4 regions of the Streptomyces sp. LaBMicrA B280 genome follow, and region 1 is predicted to be linked to each of the others. Evidence: riboswitches for the same ligand, from Rfam matches in the RefSeq annotation. Region 1 holds a riboswitch; each other region holds the start of a gene.

The links. Region 1 has a riboswitch for cyclic di-AMP ahead of ACLF5H_RS13605 (transglycosylase SLT domain-containing protein). Riboswitches for the same ligand answer to the same signal wherever they lie in the genome.
Region 2: linked by a shared signal. The riboswitch ahead of ACLF5H_RS35000 (M23 family metallopeptidase) and the one ahead of ACLF5H_RS13605 (transglycosylase SLT domain-containing protein) in region 1 are both predicted to bind cyclic di-AMP.
Region 3: linked by a shared signal. The riboswitch ahead of ACLF5H_RS10590 (transglycosylase family protein) and the one ahead of ACLF5H_RS13605 (transglycosylase SLT domain-containing protein) in region 1 are both predicted to bind cyclic di-AMP.
Region 4: linked by a shared signal. The riboswitch ahead of ACLF5H_RS17895 (M23 family metallopeptidase) and the one ahead of ACLF5H_RS13605 (transglycosylase SLT domain-containing protein) in region 1 are both predicted to bind cyclic di-AMP.

What each region holds. Positions count from the first base shown of each region.
Region 1 covers NZ_JBMJCT010000012.1:161,202-165,352, forward strand. Annotated here, with positions in the region: gene ACLF5H_RS13595 (NAD(P)-binding domain-containing protein) at 1-851, shown strand, start outside; gene ACLF5H_RS13600 (HAD family hydrolase) at 1,009-1,821, shown strand; gene ACLF5H_RS13605 (transglycosylase SLT domain-containing protein) at 1,867-2,352, opposite strand; cyclic di-AMP (ydaO/yuaA leader) riboswitch at 2,356-2,573, opposite strand; gene ACLF5H_RS13610 (polyprenyl synthetase family protein) at 3,106-4,116, shown strand.
Region 2 covers NZ_JBMJCT010000064.1:131,576-135,726, reverse strand. Annotated here, with positions in the region: gene ACLF5H_RS35010 (HPr family phosphocarrier protein) at 121-402, shown strand; gene ACLF5H_RS35005 (GntR family transcriptional regulator) at 636-1,322, opposite strand; gene ACLF5H_RS35000 (M23 family metallopeptidase) at 1,545-2,288, opposite strand; cyclic di-AMP (ydaO/yuaA leader) riboswitch at 2,302-2,459, opposite strand; gene ACLF5H_RS34995 (M16 family metallopeptidase) at 2,686-4,056, opposite strand; gene ACLF5H_RS34990 (M16 family metallopeptidase) at 4,074-4,151, opposite strand, start outside.
Region 3 covers NZ_JBMJCT010000011.1:81,600-85,750, reverse strand. Annotated here, with positions in the region: gene ACLF5H_RS10600 (DUF899 family protein) at 1-380, opposite strand, end outside; gene ACLF5H_RS10595 (transglycosylase family protein) at 653-1,756, shown strand; cyclic di-AMP (ydaO/yuaA leader) riboswitch at 1,934-2,103, shown strand; gene ACLF5H_RS10590 (transglycosylase family protein) at 2,108-2,833, shown strand; gene eno (phosphopyruvate hydratase) at 3,280-4,151, shown strand, end outside.
Region 4 covers NZ_JBMJCT010000018.1:89,537-93,687, forward strand. Annotated here, with positions in the region: partial or broken gene ACLF5H_RS17880 (signal peptidase II) at 1-110, shown strand, start outside; gene ACLF5H_RS17885 (dihydrofolate reductase family protein) at 134-1,315, shown strand; tRNA gene ACLF5H_RS17890 (tRNA-Met) at 1,362-1,435, shown strand; cyclic di-AMP (ydaO/yuaA leader) riboswitch at 1,736-1,903, shown strand; gene ACLF5H_RS17895 (M23 family metallopeptidase) at 1,913-2,974, shown strand; gene ACLF5H_RS17900 (aldo/keto reductase) at 3,054-3,998, shown strand; partial or broken gene ACLF5H_RS17905 (PrsW family intramembrane metalloprotease) at 4,000-4,151, opposite strand, start outside.

The DNA of each region.
Region 1 (4,151 bases):
GCCGGGGCTTCGAACTCAAGCTGGACTCGGGGGAGTCGTTCGTCGCGCGGGCGGTCGTGGTGGCCACCGGGCTGTCCGGTCTCGCCCATCTCCCGGCCGAGCTGCGGCGGGCGGCGGGCGGCGAGCCCGCTCCCGGGGGTCCCGTCTCGCACAGCTCCCAGCACCACGACCTCGCGCGGTTCGCCGGCAAGGAGCTGATCGTGGTCGGCGCCGGGCAGTCCGCGCTGGAGACGGCCGTGCTCGCGGCGGAGGCGGGGGCCCGGGTGCGGGTGGTGGCGCGGGGGCGCGGCCGGGTCGCGTTCGGGGCGCCGCCCTGGGAGCAGCCGAGGCTGCGTCCCGAGTCGCCGTTCGGGCGGGCCTGGTCGCTGTGGGCGTTCAGCTACTGCCCGCACCCCTACCGCTTCCTGCCCGAGCCCGCCCGGCACTTCCTGGTGCGCCGGGTGCTCGGCCCGCTCGGCGCCTGGTGGCTGCGGGAGCGGTTCGAGGGCGCCGTACAGGTGACGGAGGTCGAGCGGGTGCTGGGCGCGGCGGCGGCGGACGGCGGCCCGGAGCTGACCGTGCGCACGCACGGCGGCCGCGTCGAGCGGCTCACCGCCGACCATGTCGTCGCCGCGACCGGCTACCGCGTGGACATCGCCGCGATGGACTTCCTCGGGCCCACCCTGCGCACCCACCTCGCCACCAGCCGCGGCACCCCGCGCCTCGGCGCCGGCTACGTCTCCTCCGTCCCCGGCCTCTACTTCACCGGCCTGCCGGCCGCCTCCTCCTACGGCCCGGTGATGCGCTTCGTGTGCGGCACGGAATTCGCCTCCCCGAGACTGGCGGGACATCTGGCGGCGGCGCACGGCTGAACACCGCGCCCGCGGGTCCGGCAGCGGCCTTTGCCGCCCCATCACCGCTTGCCCCAAGCCCACTTGGCGGCACGTTCCGCACAAGTCCGAGGAAGGACACGGGAGTCGGGGCGGCACGCGGCGGCTGGTGGAGGGGGCGGGTCCGTATTCTCGGATCATGGTTGCCTCCCCCGCGTACGCACTGATCGCCACCGACCTGGACGGGACGCTGCTGCGCGGCGACGACACCGTCTCCGAGCGCTCGCTGGCCGCGCTCGCGCGGGCGGGGCGGGCGGGGGCCCGGCATCTGGTGGTCACCGGCCGCCCGGCCCCCAGAGTCCGCCCCCTGCTGACCGCCCTCGGCAGCACGGGCCTCGCGGTGTGCGGGCAGGGGGCGCAGGTCTACGACGCCGGGTCCGGCCGCATGCTGTGGTCGGTCCGGCTGGACCGGGAGCTGGCCGAGACCGCGCTCGGCAAGATCGAGGCCGAGGTGGGCCCGGTGTTCGCGGCCGTCGACCAGGACGGCACGGACGGGCTCACCCTGATCGAACCCGGATACCGGATGCCCCACCCGACGCTGCCCGCGGTCAAGGTGGCCCGGCGCGACGATCTGTGGGGCGCGCCGATCAGCAAGGTGCTGCTGCGCCACGCCACCCTGTCCGACGACGAGTTGGCGGCGGTGGCCCGCTCGGTGGTGGGCTCGCTGGCCACGGTCACCATGTCGGGGCCCGGGACCGTGGAGCTCCAGCCGTGCGGGGTGACCAAGGCGACCGGGCTCGCGCTGGCCGCCGAACGGCTCGGGGTCCCCGCGAAGGACGCCCTCGCCTTCGGCGACATGCCCAACGACATCCCGATGTTCCGCTGGGCGGCGCACGGCGTCGCGATGGCGAACGCCCACCCCGAGCTGAAGGCGGTCGCCGACGAGGTCACGACGTCGAACGAGGACGACGGCATCGCCGTCGTCCTCGAAAGGCTGTTCCCGGCCGGATGACCGGGAACAGCGGTGGTGCCGGGGGCCGCTACGGCCCGGCGTCGATCAGTAGGCGCCGTTGACGTTGTCGATCGAGCCGTACCGCGCCGCCGCGTAGTTGCAGGCGGCGGTGATGTTCGCGACCGGGTCGTAGATGTTGAACGACGTTCCGGCCACGTGGTACGCGTTGAAGGTCGGGTCGATCACCTGGAGCAGACCCTTGGACGGTATGCCCTTGGCCGCGTTGGAGTCCCACAGGTTGATGGCGTTCGGGTTGCCCGAGGACTCGCGGATGATGTTGCGGTGGATGCCGTTGTAGGAGCCCGGGATGTTCTTCTGGGCCATGATCGCGAGGGACTCGCGGATCCAGCCGTCGAGGTTGTTCGGGTACCCGGCGGGCGTGGTGGCGGCCGAGGTCGTACCGGTGGTGGCGGACGCGGTCGCCGCGCCCACGAGCGGCATGGCGAGCACGGCCGCGCCGGTGCCGGCGACGGCGATCAGGCGGACGAGACGGTTGGCGCGGGTGCGGCGCGGCTGAACGGCAGCAGACATGGGGACGTTCCTCTCCTACGCCTGCGAGGTGAGCTGTCGGGTTCGGGCGGGGAGGTGCCCGGTCGCGCCCCGTGAGAGGCGTGGCTTTACCCCAAGCCGTCCGGTGCGAACACGCGGTGCGGCGCGCTGTGTCACGCGCTGCGCCATGTGAGTCGTCCGGTTCGGCGACTTACCTGGGTCCCCCGCTCCTGCCGTACGAATGAGTTCGTCGATGGGTGTACGGGCGGCGGCAGGATTAGGCGTCCGCCCGATGGCTCGGGAACGTATGCGAGAGCACATGCCGGGAACAAGCGCTGAATTGTTATATCGAGGCATTTGGCCTTGATCATCAGCCTATGGGGTACTTGATCCTTTGCGAATGCCAACACTCAACTCGCTTACGGGGTGCGGCGGGAAGAGGTGTCGGCGGGTCACCGGCGGGAAGGCGGCCGGGTGACCCAATTCACGAAATGGCAAACTATGGAAAATCGGGCATGGGGGATTCGTCCCTCGGTGGGGCGGGGTCGATACTCCGCCCGTCCCGGGGTCGCGCCGAAGTTCCCGATTACCGGTTAAGGCAATAATTGTCCGTTGTCATCATCTGAGCAGGGGTATGCCGTTCATGACCCGATACCGCCCGAGCTGGACGGGTGGGCGCAGGGTGGGCGCTATCGGTGATCGAAACCGGACCGGATACGCTGACTTGAGTGAGGGCAGCGACCTATCGACAAACCGCGTAATCGCCAGCAGACACCAGCAGACAGGAGACCCCTCGTGACCGTCGTCGGGCCGTTCGAGCTGAGCGTGCGGGACCAGGCTCTCGAAGCCGATGTCCAGGCCGGATTGGCGGCTGTCGAGGAGGGCCTGCTAGAGGCCACGAAGAGCGAGGTCCCGTTCATCACGGGGGCCGCGCAGCACCTCCTGCGGGCCGGCGGGAAGCGCTTCAGGCCGCTGCTCGTGATGCTCGCGGCGCAGTTCGGCGACCCCTACGCGCCCGGAGTGGTGCCGTCCGCCGTGGTCGTGGAGCTGACCCATCTGGCCACGCTCTACCACGACGACGTCATGGACGAGGCCGCCGTACGCCGGGGCGTGGACAGCGCCAACACCCGCTGGGGCAACTCCGTCGCGGTCCTCACCGGCGACTTCCTCTTCGCCCGCGCCTCCCAGATCCTCGCCGATCTCGGCCCCGAGGCGGTCCGGGTCCAGGCCCTCGCGTTCGAACGCCTGGTCACCGGCCAGATCCTGGAGACCGCGGGACCCACCGACGGCCGCGACCCGGTCGAGCACTACCTCGACGTCCTCAGCGGCAAGACCGGCTCGCTGGTCGCGGTGTCCTGCCGGTTCGGCGCGATGATGTCCGGCGCCGACGAGACGGTCGTGGACGTGCTCACCCAGTACGGCGAGCGGCTCGGCGTGGCTTTCCAGCTCGCCGACGACTACCTGGACATCGCCTCCGACTCCCAGGAGTCCGGCAAGACCCCCGGCACCGATCTGCGCGAGGGCGTCCCGACCCTGCCCGTGCTGCGGCTGCGCGAGCGGGCCGCCCGGCTCGGTCTGCCCGAGGACCTCGCCCTGTGCGAGCTGCTGGACTCCGACCTCGGCGACGACGCCCGGCTCGCCGAGGCACTGGCCGCGCTGCGCGCCCACCCGGCCCTGGAGCAGGCCCGCCGGGACAGCGTGCGGTACGCGGAGGAGGCGCGCGCCGCGCTCGCCCCGCTGCGGGAGTGCGATGCCAAGGTGGCGCTGACCGGGCTGTGCGACGCGGTGGTGCACCGGGCCGGGTGACCGCCCGTGTCCGTGCCCCGGACAACCACCCGTTC
Region 2 (4,151 bases), on a different contig from region 1:
GACAACGGCGCGGGGCACTCTGTGGAGCACGGCGGAGGGGGTGCGCAGCCCCTCTTCTGGCACGCGTCACGATATGGAACACTGGTCTAGACAACCCTGAACAGTGAAGGGCAGCAACACATGGCTGAGCGCCGCGTCAACGTCGGCTGGGCCGAGGGTCTTCACGCCCGCCCCGCCTCCATCTTCGTCCGGGCCGCCACGGCCGCAGGCATCCCGGTGACGATCTGCAAGGCCGGCGGCACCCCGGTCAACGCGGCGTCCATGCTGGGTGTTCTGGGCCTGGGTGCCCAGGGCGGCGAGGAGATCGTGCTCGCCTCCGACGCCGAGGGCGCGGACGCCGCCCTGGACCGACTGGCCAAGCTGGTCGCCGAGGGCCTGGAAGAGCTGCCCGAGACGGTCTGAGCGGGACCGGGCCCGTCTACGCGGGACCCGGGGCCGGCTGCGCGGACCCGGAACGGGCCGGGCGGGATTTCGAGAAGCCGCGCCATCCTCAGTGGGTGGCGCGGCTTCCGCGTTTTCGGCCGCCACCTTATTGGTCGCGGCCAGCATTCACCATGACCCGTTCACCGGAATTCAGGGCATCCAGAAATACACGGCCGTCGAATATCCCGCCCACTTTGTATACGGCACCGGTGTTAATTCCCCGCACCGGACATGTTTACGGCATGTTGCGAAGTCCGCGTGCGCGGCGCGGCTCCGGGGACGCGCAGCCGGTGCGCCGCCGTCGCCCGCTCGGTGTGCAGCGCGGTCACCGCGCGGGCGCGCTCGCCGTCGCCGCGGGCCACCGCGTCCACGATCGCGCCGTGCTCCGCCCAGGTGCCGACCACGTCGGGCGGCGTGGCCACCGTGTACATCCAGGCGATCTTGTGGCGCAGTTGGACGAGTGCCGAGGTCAGCGAGGGGCTGCCGCAGGACTGGGCCAGCGTCTCGTGGAACCAGCCGTCCAGGGCGCGGAGATCCTCGCTGCCGCCCCTCCTGGCGCGCTCCTGGCCCAGCCGGACCAGGCCGCGCAGCACCTTCAGATGGGCCTCGGTACGGCGCCGGGCGGCGCGCGCGGCACCCAGCGGCTCCAGGAGCAGGCGCATCTCCAGCAGGTCGGCGGCCTCCTGCTCGGTCGGTTCGGCCACACAGGCGCCCGCGTGCCGGCGGGTCACCACGAAGCCCTCCGCCTCCAGGGTGCGCAGGGCCTCGCGCACGGGGACGCGGGAGACGCCGTAGCGGCGGGCGAGCACCTCCTCGGTGAGGCGGCCGCCGCGTTCGAGGGCGCCGGCGACGATGTCGTCCCGGATCGCCGTGCACACCGATTGCGCCGGAATACGCATGACCGACCTCCGCCTTAATACCCGCGACACGACACCGACGACGGGCGCGTGTTTTCCGTGACTCTATTCCACCGCGCCGGAATTTCCGATGGCGGGCCCCGAACCATGGATATTTTTTGGACAGGGCCCGCCGAGAACCGCCGGAGAACGGCGAAAAGCCCCGGCCGGGTGGGCCGGGGCTTTTTCATGCCGTGCGGGTCGGTTTGACGCCGTGCGGGTCGGTCAGACGTTCACGCCGTGGCCGCGGAGGTAGGCGAGGGGGTCGACGTCGGAGCCGTAGTCGGGGCCGGTGCGCGCCTCGAAGTGCAGATGCGGGCCGGTGACATTGCCGGTCGCGCCGGACAGGCCGATCTGCTGGCCCGCGGTGACCTGCTGGCCCACCGTGACACCGATGGACGACAGATGGCCGTACTGGGTGTACATGCCGTCGGCCATGCGGAGCACGATCTGGTTGCCGTACGCCCCGCCCCAGCCGGTGGAGACGACGGTGCCGACGCCGACCGCGTGGACGGAGGTGCCGGTCATGGCGTGGAAGTCGATGCCGGTGTGGGAGCCGGATGACCACAGAGAGCTGCTGGCCTTGTAGCCGGTGGACACGTAGGAGTGCGCGATCGGGGCGACGAAGGCGTTCAGTCGCTTGCGCTCGGCCTCGCGGGCGGCGCGGGCCTTGGCCGCACGGGCCTCCTTGGCGCGCACCGCGGCGGCCCTCTCGGCCGCCTCGTGCTCGGCGATCCGCTGCTGGGCGACGGCCTGGGCGTCGATGTGCTCGGCGAGGTCGTCGCCGGCGGTGAGCACCGGGGTGAGGCCGGTCTGCTCGACGGTGTGCTCGGCGGCGAGCGCCGGGGACGCGGCGAGGGTGCCGATGACACCGGTGGTCGTCAGGGCCGCGACACCGGCCGCCTGGGCGGTGGTGCGCTTGACCCGGCCGGGCTTGCGGTGCTTCCCGGTGGCGCATATGAACGCCATGTGTGTGGCTGTTCCTTTCCTTCCCTCTCGCCTACCGGGTTAGCTGACGGGTTCGGAGCAGGAAGGTCTCCTACGGGCCCCGCGCTCGCGCACGGACGCCCGATTCACCCCAGGGACGTGTGGGTCCCCGGCTCCCCTGACTCGCGCCTGGGGACTCGGCGATGGCTGTCCGGTGCCGCGGCTGCGGCGCACTGCCCGACGGACAACCCGGACGACGCTAAGCGGACCGGCTCTCAATCCTCAAACAGAACGCGGCTTTTGTAGCGCATCCCACAGGGCAGACGGGCAACCTCCGCCGCAATTCGGACATCTTGAGGAGGCAGTGGAACAAAGTGGGGCCCTGACGACCTGTAGGCCGTCAGGGCCCCACCCGTAAGAGGACCGCCCGCGTGCGCGGTTACTCGGCCGCCACCACGGTGACCTCGCCGATGCCGAGTGCCTCCACGGGCGCCTTGATCTCCGACGCGTCACCCACGAGAACCGTCACCAGACGGTCCACCGGGAAGGCGTTGACGACCGCCGCGGTGGCCTCCACGGTGCCCGTCGCGGCCAACTGCCGGTAGAGCGTCGCCTGGAAGTCGTCGGACAGATGCTGCTCCACCTGGTCGGCGAGCGTGCCCGCGACGGCCGCCGCGGTCTCGTACTTCAGCGGCGCGACCCCGACCAGGTTCTGCACGGCGACGTCCCGCTCGGCGTCGGTCAGGCCCTCTGCGGCGAGGGTGCGCAGCACCTTCCACAGGTCGTCCAGCGCGGGGCCGGTGTTGGGGGTGTCCACGGAGCCGCTGATGGCCAGCATGGAGGCGCCGTTGCCCTCGGGTCCGGAGCGGAGCACCTGCCCGAACGCGCGCACACCGTAGGTGTAGCCCTTCTCCTCGCGCAGGACGCGGTCCAGGCGGGAGGTGAGGGTGCCGCCGAGGCAGTAGGTGCCGAGCACCTGGGCGGGCCACACCCGGTCGTGCCGGTCCGAGCCGACCCGGCCGATGAGCAGCTGCGTCTGGACGGCGCCGGGCCGGTCCACGATCACGACACGCCCGGTGTCGTCGGCCGTCACCGCGGGCACGGGGCGGGGCTCGCCCGGGGTACCGGTCCAGGCGCCCAGGGTCTCGCCGAGCAGCGCGTCCAGGTCGATGCCGGTGAGGTCGCCGACCACGACCGCGGTGGCGGTGGCGGGGCGCACATGGCGGTCGTAGAACGCGCGTACGGCGGCCGCGTCGATCTTCTCGACGGTCTCCTCGGTGCCCTGGCGCGGCCGGGACATGCGCGCGGTCGCCGGGAACAGCTCCTTGGAGAGCTCCTTGGCGGCGCGCCGGGCGGGGCTGGCCAGCTCGTGCGGGATCTCGTCCAGGCGGTTGCGGACCAGCCGCTCCACCTCGCTCTCGGCGAAGGCGGGGGCGCGCAGCGCGTCGGCGGCCAGGCCGAGGCCCTTGGCCAGGCGCGAGGCGGGGACCTCCAGGCTGATCCGGACGCCGGGGTGGTCCGCGTGGGCGTCCAGGGTGGCGCCCGCGCGCTCCAGCTCGGCGGCGAACTCCTCGGCGGAGTGCTTGTCGGTGCCCTCGGAGAAGGCGCGCGCCATGATGGTGGCGACGCCGTCCAGGCCGGCCGGCTCGGCGTCCAGGGGGGCGTCCAGGAGCACCTCGACGGCGACGACCTGCTGACCGGGGCGGTGGCAGCGCAGCACGGTCAGACCGTTGTCGAGCGCGCCGCGCTCGGGGGCCGGGAAGGCCCACGGCTTCGCCTCGCCGGCCTGCGGCTGCGGGTGGAAGTCCATGGTGGCGAGCTGCTCGGTCACTTGGCCGTCTCCTCGTTCTCGTTTCCGGCCTCTACGGTGGCCTCCGACTCCGGGTCCTGAGGCACATCGGCGTC
Region 3 (4,151 bases), on a different contig from region 1:
GCGGCGGCCACCACCACCAGGTCGGCGTTGCGCGCGACATGGCGGGCGACGCCGTCGAAGCCGTCGATCCACAGGGTGCACATCGGGCAGGGGTCGGTCTGCCGCTTGCCGTACATGAAGTGGTAGACGAGCAGGGGCCGCTCCGGGCCCCCGGTGAACAGTTCGCTCAGGCGAACCTCGCGCTCCGGCGCGTCGCCCGCGTCCAGGTCGGCGGGGCCCTCCAGGAGGACATAGTCGTCGACCTCGGCCCCCGGCGGCAGCGACCGGCGCAGGGCCGCGACCCGTTCGCGCTCGCGCATCAGCTCGATCTCGGCGCGGCGCAGCTCCTCGCGGGCGGCGAGGTACTCCGCGGACTCACCGTGCAACCGGGTGTGCCGCATCTTGTGTCCTCCTGGGTGAACAGCCCCCCGGAATCAGGTCGGTTCCATGGTTCCGGGAGCCCCGCGCCCCGAGGATGAGGCGCCGCCGTGCCCGACGGGTGAAACGGGACGTGACGGAGCGGAGGGACGGACGTTCAATCCTGTGATCTTCGCGTTATCCGCGCGGCATGAACTTGTGACAAGTGATCGTGTGCCGCTACCTTCACCCCTCAGCGCGGCGACCCGGCACCACCCGCCGCGCCGGCCCCCGCCGTCGTACGAAAGGCTTCCGCATGATCTCCGGGAACGGTCGTCACCGCCGCCCCCGTCAGGCTCCGGCCCTCCTCGTCGCGGCCGGTGTGACCGGCTCCGCCATCGCCATCCCGCTGCTCGGCGCCGCGAGCGCCCACGCGGCCGACGGCACCACCTGGGACAAGGTCGCCAACTGCGAGAGCGGCGGCGCCTGGAGCGCCGACCCCGGCAACGGGTACTACGGCGGCCTCCAGATATCCCAGGACGACTGGGTCGCGTACGGCGGCACGCGGTACGCCTCCTCCGCCGACCAGGCCAGCCGCTCGCAGCAGATCGCCGTGGCCGAGAAGATCCTCAAGGACAAGGGCACCTCGCCCTGGGCCACCTGCGCCCTGCTGTCCGGACTGACCTCGAACTCCGGTTCGGTGAGCGTCGATCCGGGCGTCGGCGACGGCGGCGGCGACCAGGGCGGCGACACGACCGACCCGTCCGGACTGCCCGACCCCTCCGCCCCGGCGGGCACGCAGGGCGGCGACCAGGACGGCACCGGCACCGGCACCGGCACCGGCAAGGGTTCGGACACCGGTACCGGCTCCGGGAAGGGATCCACCGACCCCTCCTCCTCGCCGACCCACGGCTCCGGCAAGCAGACCGGCAAGCACGCGAGCCCGAACCCGGGCAAGCACACCGGCAAGCCCGGGACCGGCACCCCCAGCCCGGACCCGTCCGACCCGTCTTCCGCGGACCCCTCCGTCCCGGCCACGCCGTCCGCGCCCGCCGACGGCTCCGCGACCCCCGCGCCGTCCACCGGCACCCCGGACAACCCCCAGCAGACCGTCGGCTCTTGGAACCTGGTCGACACCGGGGCCCTCACCGGCGGCCGCCACCGCGGCGGCAACGCGGACGAAAGCACGGCAAACGGGCAGAACGACTCGAACTCCGGTCGGCACGCCACCCGCGAGCCGGGCAGCTACACCGTCCGCGCGGGCGACTCGCTGAGCGCCATCGCCGACTCGCTCGACGTCGACGGCGGATGGCACGCGCTCTACGTCGCGAACAAGAAGGTCGTGGGCGCCGACCCGAACCACATCACCGCCGGTCAGACCCTGAAAGTCAGTGACGAAACGGACGCGGACCAGGGCTAGTTGACGCCCTACTTGATCGCTAAATGTCCGATTTGGCGAAAGTGTGGGATGAGTCTCAGAAGCCCTGATCGTCTTTGAAATTCCGTCGATCACGTGGCTACGGTCAAGGCCGCTCGTCACCACGAGCCCCGGCGGCCGCAACGCCGAATCCTGCCAGCGGCTGCCCGGGAACAGTCGTCGCGTCACGCGCCGCAGGCAGGAGCGGGGGACCCAAGGTAAGTGCCGGGCCCGGCAGTTGATGCCGGACCGGCTTGGGGTGAAGCCACGCCTCCACGAGGAGGGGTGGCCGGGCAACTCAACCGGCCCGAACCCGACAGCTCACCTCGCAGGCGTCGGTGAGGGGATCGTTCCATGCTGTTTTCCGGCAAGGGCAAGCACCGTCGTCCGTCCAAGGCCGTCCGCGTCGTCACGCTCGCCGGTGTCACCGGTGCCGCCGTGGCCGCGCCGCTGATGGCCACCGGCACCGCCTCCGCCGCCACCGCCTCCCAGTGGGACGCGGTCGCCCAGTGCGAGTCCGGCGGCAACTGGTCCATCAACACCGGCAACGGTTACTACGGCGGCCTCCAGTTCTCCGCCTCGACCTGGGCCGCGTACGGCGGCACCGCCTACGCGTCGACCGCCGACCAGGCCAGCAAGTCCCAGCAGATCACCGTCGCCGAGAAGGTCCTCGCCGCGCAGGGCAAGGGTGCCTGGCCGGTCTGCGGTACGGGTCTGAGCAGCACCCCGTACAGCGGCTCCGGCTCGACGACCCCCTCGTCGTCGGACAGCACCGCCACCCGCTCCACGGACCAGCAGGCCGCCACGCGCTCCACCGAGCGCACCACCCCGGCGCCGACCAAGTCCACGGGCACCTCCACCGGCTCGTCCACGAGCAAGAGCAAGACCGTCACCACCCCGACCGGCAAGAAGGTCAAGAAGGGTGACGGCGAGTACAAGGTGGTCAAGGGCGACACCCTCAGCTCCATCGCCGCCGCGCACCACGTGGCCGGCGGCTGGAAGAAGCTGTTCGACCTGAACAAGGACATCGTCGACAACGCCGACCTGATCTACCCGGGCCAGCAGCTCCACCTCAAGTAGTCCGACCCGAAGGGGTACGGCGCCCCTCCTCGCCGTACCCCCGAGGACTCGCCCCGTCCCCACGGGAGCAGGCACCTCCCTTCGAGGCGCCTGCCGACCCGCCCGCGGCAAGCCCCGAGAACCCGCCCCCGGTGACCGACCCCCAACGGCCCAGGGGCCCGCTCCCCCCACGGTTCTCCCGGGCACCCGCCCCCCCCGAGCACCCCGCCCCGGCGCGTTTCCCCCGTTCGCGCCGGGGCGGGGTCTTGCGTTTTCCCGGACTTCAGTCAGCTCTCATCCGCGAACCCCTTTGTTCCGGTGGTGAACAATGGGTACCGTCTGCATGTCCCCGTCGCCCACCAGACGGTCGGTCGGTGGTCGGCGACCCCGGGACGGTTAGGCTCTAGTCGCAAGGCGCAGCCGTACGGCCGCCGCCCCGCACTTCCAGCGTCACATCCAAGAAGGAGATGCTCGTGCCGTCCATCGACGTCGTCGTAGCCCGGGAAATCCTGGACTCCCGAGGCAACCCCACGGTCGAGGTCGAGGTCGGCCTCGACGACGGCAGCACCGGTCGTGCCGCCGTCCCGTCCGGCGCCTCCACCGGCGCCTTCGAGGCCATCGAGCTGCGCGACGGTGACCCCAACCGCTACCTGGGCAAGGGTGTCGAGAAGGCCGTCCTCGCCGTCATCGAGCAGATCGGCCCGGAGCTGGTCGGCTACGACGCCACCGAGCAGCGCCTGATCGACCAGGCCATGTTCGACCTGGACGCCACCGACAACAAGGGCTCGCTGGGCGCCAACGCCATCCTCGGCGTCTCCCTGGCCGTCGCGCACGCCGCCTCCGAGGCGTCCGACCTGCCGCTCTTCCGCTACCTGGGCGGCCCCAACGCGCACCTGCTGCCGGTGCCGATGATGAACATCCTGAACGGCGGCTCGCACGCCGACTCTAACGTGGACATCCAGGAGTTCATGATCGCCCCGATCGGCGCGGAGTCCTTCTCCGAGGCGCTGCGCTGGGGTGCCGAGGTCTACCACACCCTCAAGAAGGTCCTGAAGAGCAAGGGCCTGGCCACCGGTCTCGGCGACGAGGGCGGCTTCGCCCCGAACCTCGGCTCCAACCGCGAGGCCCTGGACCTGATCCTCGAGGCCATCAAGGAAGCCGGCTACGCGCCCGGCGAGCAGATCGCCCTCGCCCTCGACGTCGCCGCCTCCGAGTTCTACAAGGACGGCAAGTACCTCTTCGAGGGCAAGGAGCGCTCCGCCGCCGAGATGACGGAGTACTACGAGGAGCTGGTGGCGGCCTACCCGCTGGTCTCCCTCGAGGACCCGCTGTTCGAGGA
Region 4 (4,151 bases), on a different contig from region 1:
TGAACCTCGCCGACTGGGCGATCACCTGCGGCGGCGTGCTGATCGTCGCCCTGTCCTGCGCCGGGCACGAACCGGGCGACGCGCGCCGTCCCCGGGAGCGGACCGGCTGACGCGGGGCCGCACACTGGAGCCGATGAGCACCGAGCGAGCCCACCCCGAGTCCGCGCCGTACCCGTACGTGCTGCTGTCCGCCGCCGTCTCCCTCGACGGCTGCCTGGACGACACCGGTCCGGAGCGGCTGCTGCTGTCCGGACCGGCCGACTTCGACCGGGTCGACGCGGTACGGGCCTCGGCCGACGCCCTGCTGATCGGCGCGGGCACCCTGCGGGCCGACAACCCGCGCCTGCTGGTCAACTCCGCCGAGCGGCGCGCGGCGCGGCTCGCGCGGGGCAGGCCGGAGTACCCGCTGAAGGTCACCGTCACGGGCAGCGGCGACCTCGACCCCGGGGCCCGCTTCTGGCACACCGGCGGTGACAAGCTCGTCTACACGACCGACCGGGGCGCGGCGCAGGCCGCCCGGCTGCTCGGCGGCGCCGCCGAGGTCGTCGCGCTCGGCCCGGAGCTGGACTGGCGGGCGCTGCTCGGCCATCTGCGCACCGAGCGGGGGGTCGGCCGGCTGATGGTGGAGGGCGGCGCGGCCGTGCACACCCAGCTCCTCCAGCAGGGCCTCGCCGACGAGCTGCAGCTGGCGCTCGCCCCGCTGATCGTGGGCGATCCGGCCGCCACGCGGCTGTTCGGCCCCGGCCGCTACCAGGAGGGCCGGCTGCGGCTCGTCGAGTCCCGCCGGATCGAGGACGTCGTGCTGACGCGCTACGAGCCCACCGCGCCCGGCACCGGCCCGCTGCCCACCGCGGCCGACCGGCACTGGCTGCGCACCGCCTGCGAGCTGGCCGCGCTGTGCCCGCCTTCGGAGACGGCCTTCAGCGTCGGCGCGGTCGTGGTCGCCGCCGACGGCACCGAGCTGGCCCGCGGCCACTCCCGGGAGGGCACGGACCCGGTGGCGCACGCGGAGGAGGCGGCGCTCGCCAAGACCGACCCCGCCGACCCCCGGCTGCCCGGCGCCACCGTCTACAGCAGCCTGGAGCCCTGTGCCCGCCGCGCCTCCCGCCCCGCGCCCTGCGCCGAGCTGATCCTGCGGGCGGGGGTGCGCCGGGTGGTGACCGCCTGGCGCGAGCCGGACACGTTCGTGGTGGCGGCCGACGGCACGGGGGTGCTGACCGGCGCGGGTGCCGAGGTCCTCGTACTGCCCGAGTACGAGGACCTGGCCAAGGCCCCGAACCGGCATCTGCCGGGCCGCTCCGGGGCCCCGTCCTGACCGATGTGCTTTCCACCCTGGTGATGGCGTACAGTAGAGACATCGCCGCGGGGTGGAGCAGCTCGGTAGCTCGCTGGGCTCATAACCCAGAGGTCGCAGGTTCAAATCCTGTCCCCGCTACTGATATCTCAGGGCCGGAATCCAGTTGATGGATTCCGGCCCTGAGTGTTTTCCGGACCCCGGATACGGGGGTTACCCGTAGTGACCGTTCGACCGCCCTGCGCATAACGTCTGAGTCACCATCAAAAACCTGATGGCTCCTGAACGTCGGTCAACTCGCCCGGTTTGGCGGCCTGCTGGGGGGTACGTCCATGGCTCGAAGCGTTAATGATCAAGCCGAACGGCTTGGAAAGTTCCCCCCGGGTCTATTAACGTTCGATAACGCAGCGCGGTCGTCCCAGCCGTCACCCGCGACGGCTCCGTGCGCACGCGCCGAATCCCGCAAGGGAACCGGGGAACCACCACCTTGGGGTGAATCACGCGGACACCGTCGCGGACTCGGCCGAGTCCACGAGCGGTTTACGCGCGTAGGAGACCTTCCTGCTCCGAACCCGTCAGCTAACCCGGTAGGCGGAGGAAGGAAAGGAGCACGCCCCCGTGGCGTCCAACCGGCCTGCCCCAGAAGCCCCGTTCGTGCCCGCCCAGCGTGAACCCGAGTCGTTCGGCCCCGGCCCCGGCCCCGCCCTCGACGACGACGGACCCTGGGAGGAGTGGAACCCCACCGAGGAGACCGTCACCCCGGTCCGCGGCCGGCACCGCGTCGTCAAGCAGCGCGGCGGCTTCGCCCGCAGCTCCACCGTCCTCGGCGTCGGTGTGATCGCCGCCGTCGGCGCGGGCGGCATCGCCAGCGCCAACACCGGCAAGCCGCCGGTCTCCATCTCGATGCCGGACATGCCGAACGTCTCGGTGCCGCATCTGTCCACCGTCGAGCACTTCTTCGGCGACGACTCCACCGACGCGCCCGAGGCGAAGACGGATACCGCGCTCACCGGCCTCGGGCAGACCACCGAGGGCGCGAAGGACAGCGGCGCCGGCGAGGCCCTGCGCAACCGGATCATGGCCCAGGCCGAGCAGCAGCAGGGCCAGGCCGACAGCAAGGCCACCGCCGCGATGGTCGCCGCCGCCCAGCGGCAGAGCGACGCCGCGGCCGCCAAGGCGGAGAAGGAGGCCGCCGACAAGGCCGCCGCCGCCAAGGAGAAGGCGGAGGCCGACGCCAAGAAGGCGGCCGAGGCCAAGCGGCTGGCCGAGCTGGCCAAGCAGTACACGCTGCCCGTCGTCTCGTACACGATCACCGGCACCTTCGGGCAGCCCGGCGCCATGTGGTCCTCCGGGTACCACACCGGCCTCGACTTCGCCGCCCCCACCGGCACCCTGATCAAGGCCGTCCACGGCGGCACCGTCACCCAGGCGGGCTGGGCCGGCGCCTACGGCTACCGCACCGTCCTCACCCTGGACGACGGCACCGAGCTGTGGTTCTGCCACCAGTCCTCGATCAATGTCTCGGTCGGCCAGAAGGTCAGCACCGGCGAGGTCATCGGCCGCGTCGGCGCCACCGGCAATGTCACCGGTCCCCATCTGCACCTGGAGGTCCACCCGAACGGGCAGGCCACCGCCGTCGACCCCGCGCCCTGGCTGCGCGACAAGGGCCTCAACCCCTGACGGAACCCGCGCGGAACCCGCGCGGATCTCCCCACCGGCGGCGGAATGCGATCATCCGCCGCCGGTGTTGATGTGAAGCATGACTTCTCTGCGCACACTGGGCTCTTCCGACCTCGAGGTCTTCCCGCTCTGCCTGGGCGGCAATGTCTTCGGCTGGACCGCCGACGAGCAGACCTCCTTCGCCGTCCTGGACGCGTACACGGCCGCGGGCGGCAACTTCATCGACACCGCCGACTCCTACAGCGCCTGGATCGAGGGCCACCAGGGCGGCGAGTCCGAGACCGTCATCGGCAAGTGGGTCAAGGCCCGCGGCAACCGCTCCGACGTCGTCATCGCCACCAAGGTCAGCCAGCACCCGCAGTACAAGGGTCTGTCCGCGGCCAACATCAGGGCCGCCGCCGACGCCTCCCTGGCCCGTCTGGGCACCGACCACATCGACCTCTACTACACCCACTTCGACCAGCCCGAGGTGCCGGTCGAGGAGATCATCGGCGCGCTGGACGAGCTGGTGAAGGCGGGCAAGGTCCGGCAGATCGGCGCGTCCAACATCAGCGCCGAGCGGCTGAAGGAGTCCCTGGACTTCTCCACCCGCGAGAACCTGGCCCGCTATGTGGCGCTCCAGCCGCACTACAACCTGGTCTCCCGGGACACCTACGAGGGCCCGCTCCAGGACCTCGTCGCCCGTGAGGGCCTGTCCACGGTGCCGTACTTCGCGCTCGCCTCGGGCTTCCTGACCGGCAAGTACCGGCCCGGCGCGAAGGTGGACAGCGCCCGCGCCGGCCGGGTCGCCGACTACGCGCAGAGCGAGCGCGGCCAGAAGGTGCTCGCCGCCCTCGACGAGATCGCCGCCGCGCACGACGCCCCGCACGCCACCGTCGCCCTCGCCTGGCTGGCCGCCCAGCCGACCGTCACCGCGCCCATCGCCTCGGCCCGCACCCTGGAGCAGCTCCCGCCGCTGCTGGTCGTCGGCGACCTGAAGCTGACGGACGACGAACTGAAGAAGCTGACGGACGCCTCGGCGTAGGTCACATCTGGTACGGGTTGTACGAGGGGTACGGCGCCGCCGGGTAGCCGTACCCGGGACCCGGGCCCCGCGCGTATCCGTGTCCGGGGCCCTGCGGATACCCGTAGCCGGGACCGCCGTACCCCTGCCCCTGCCCCGGCCCCCGGACATACG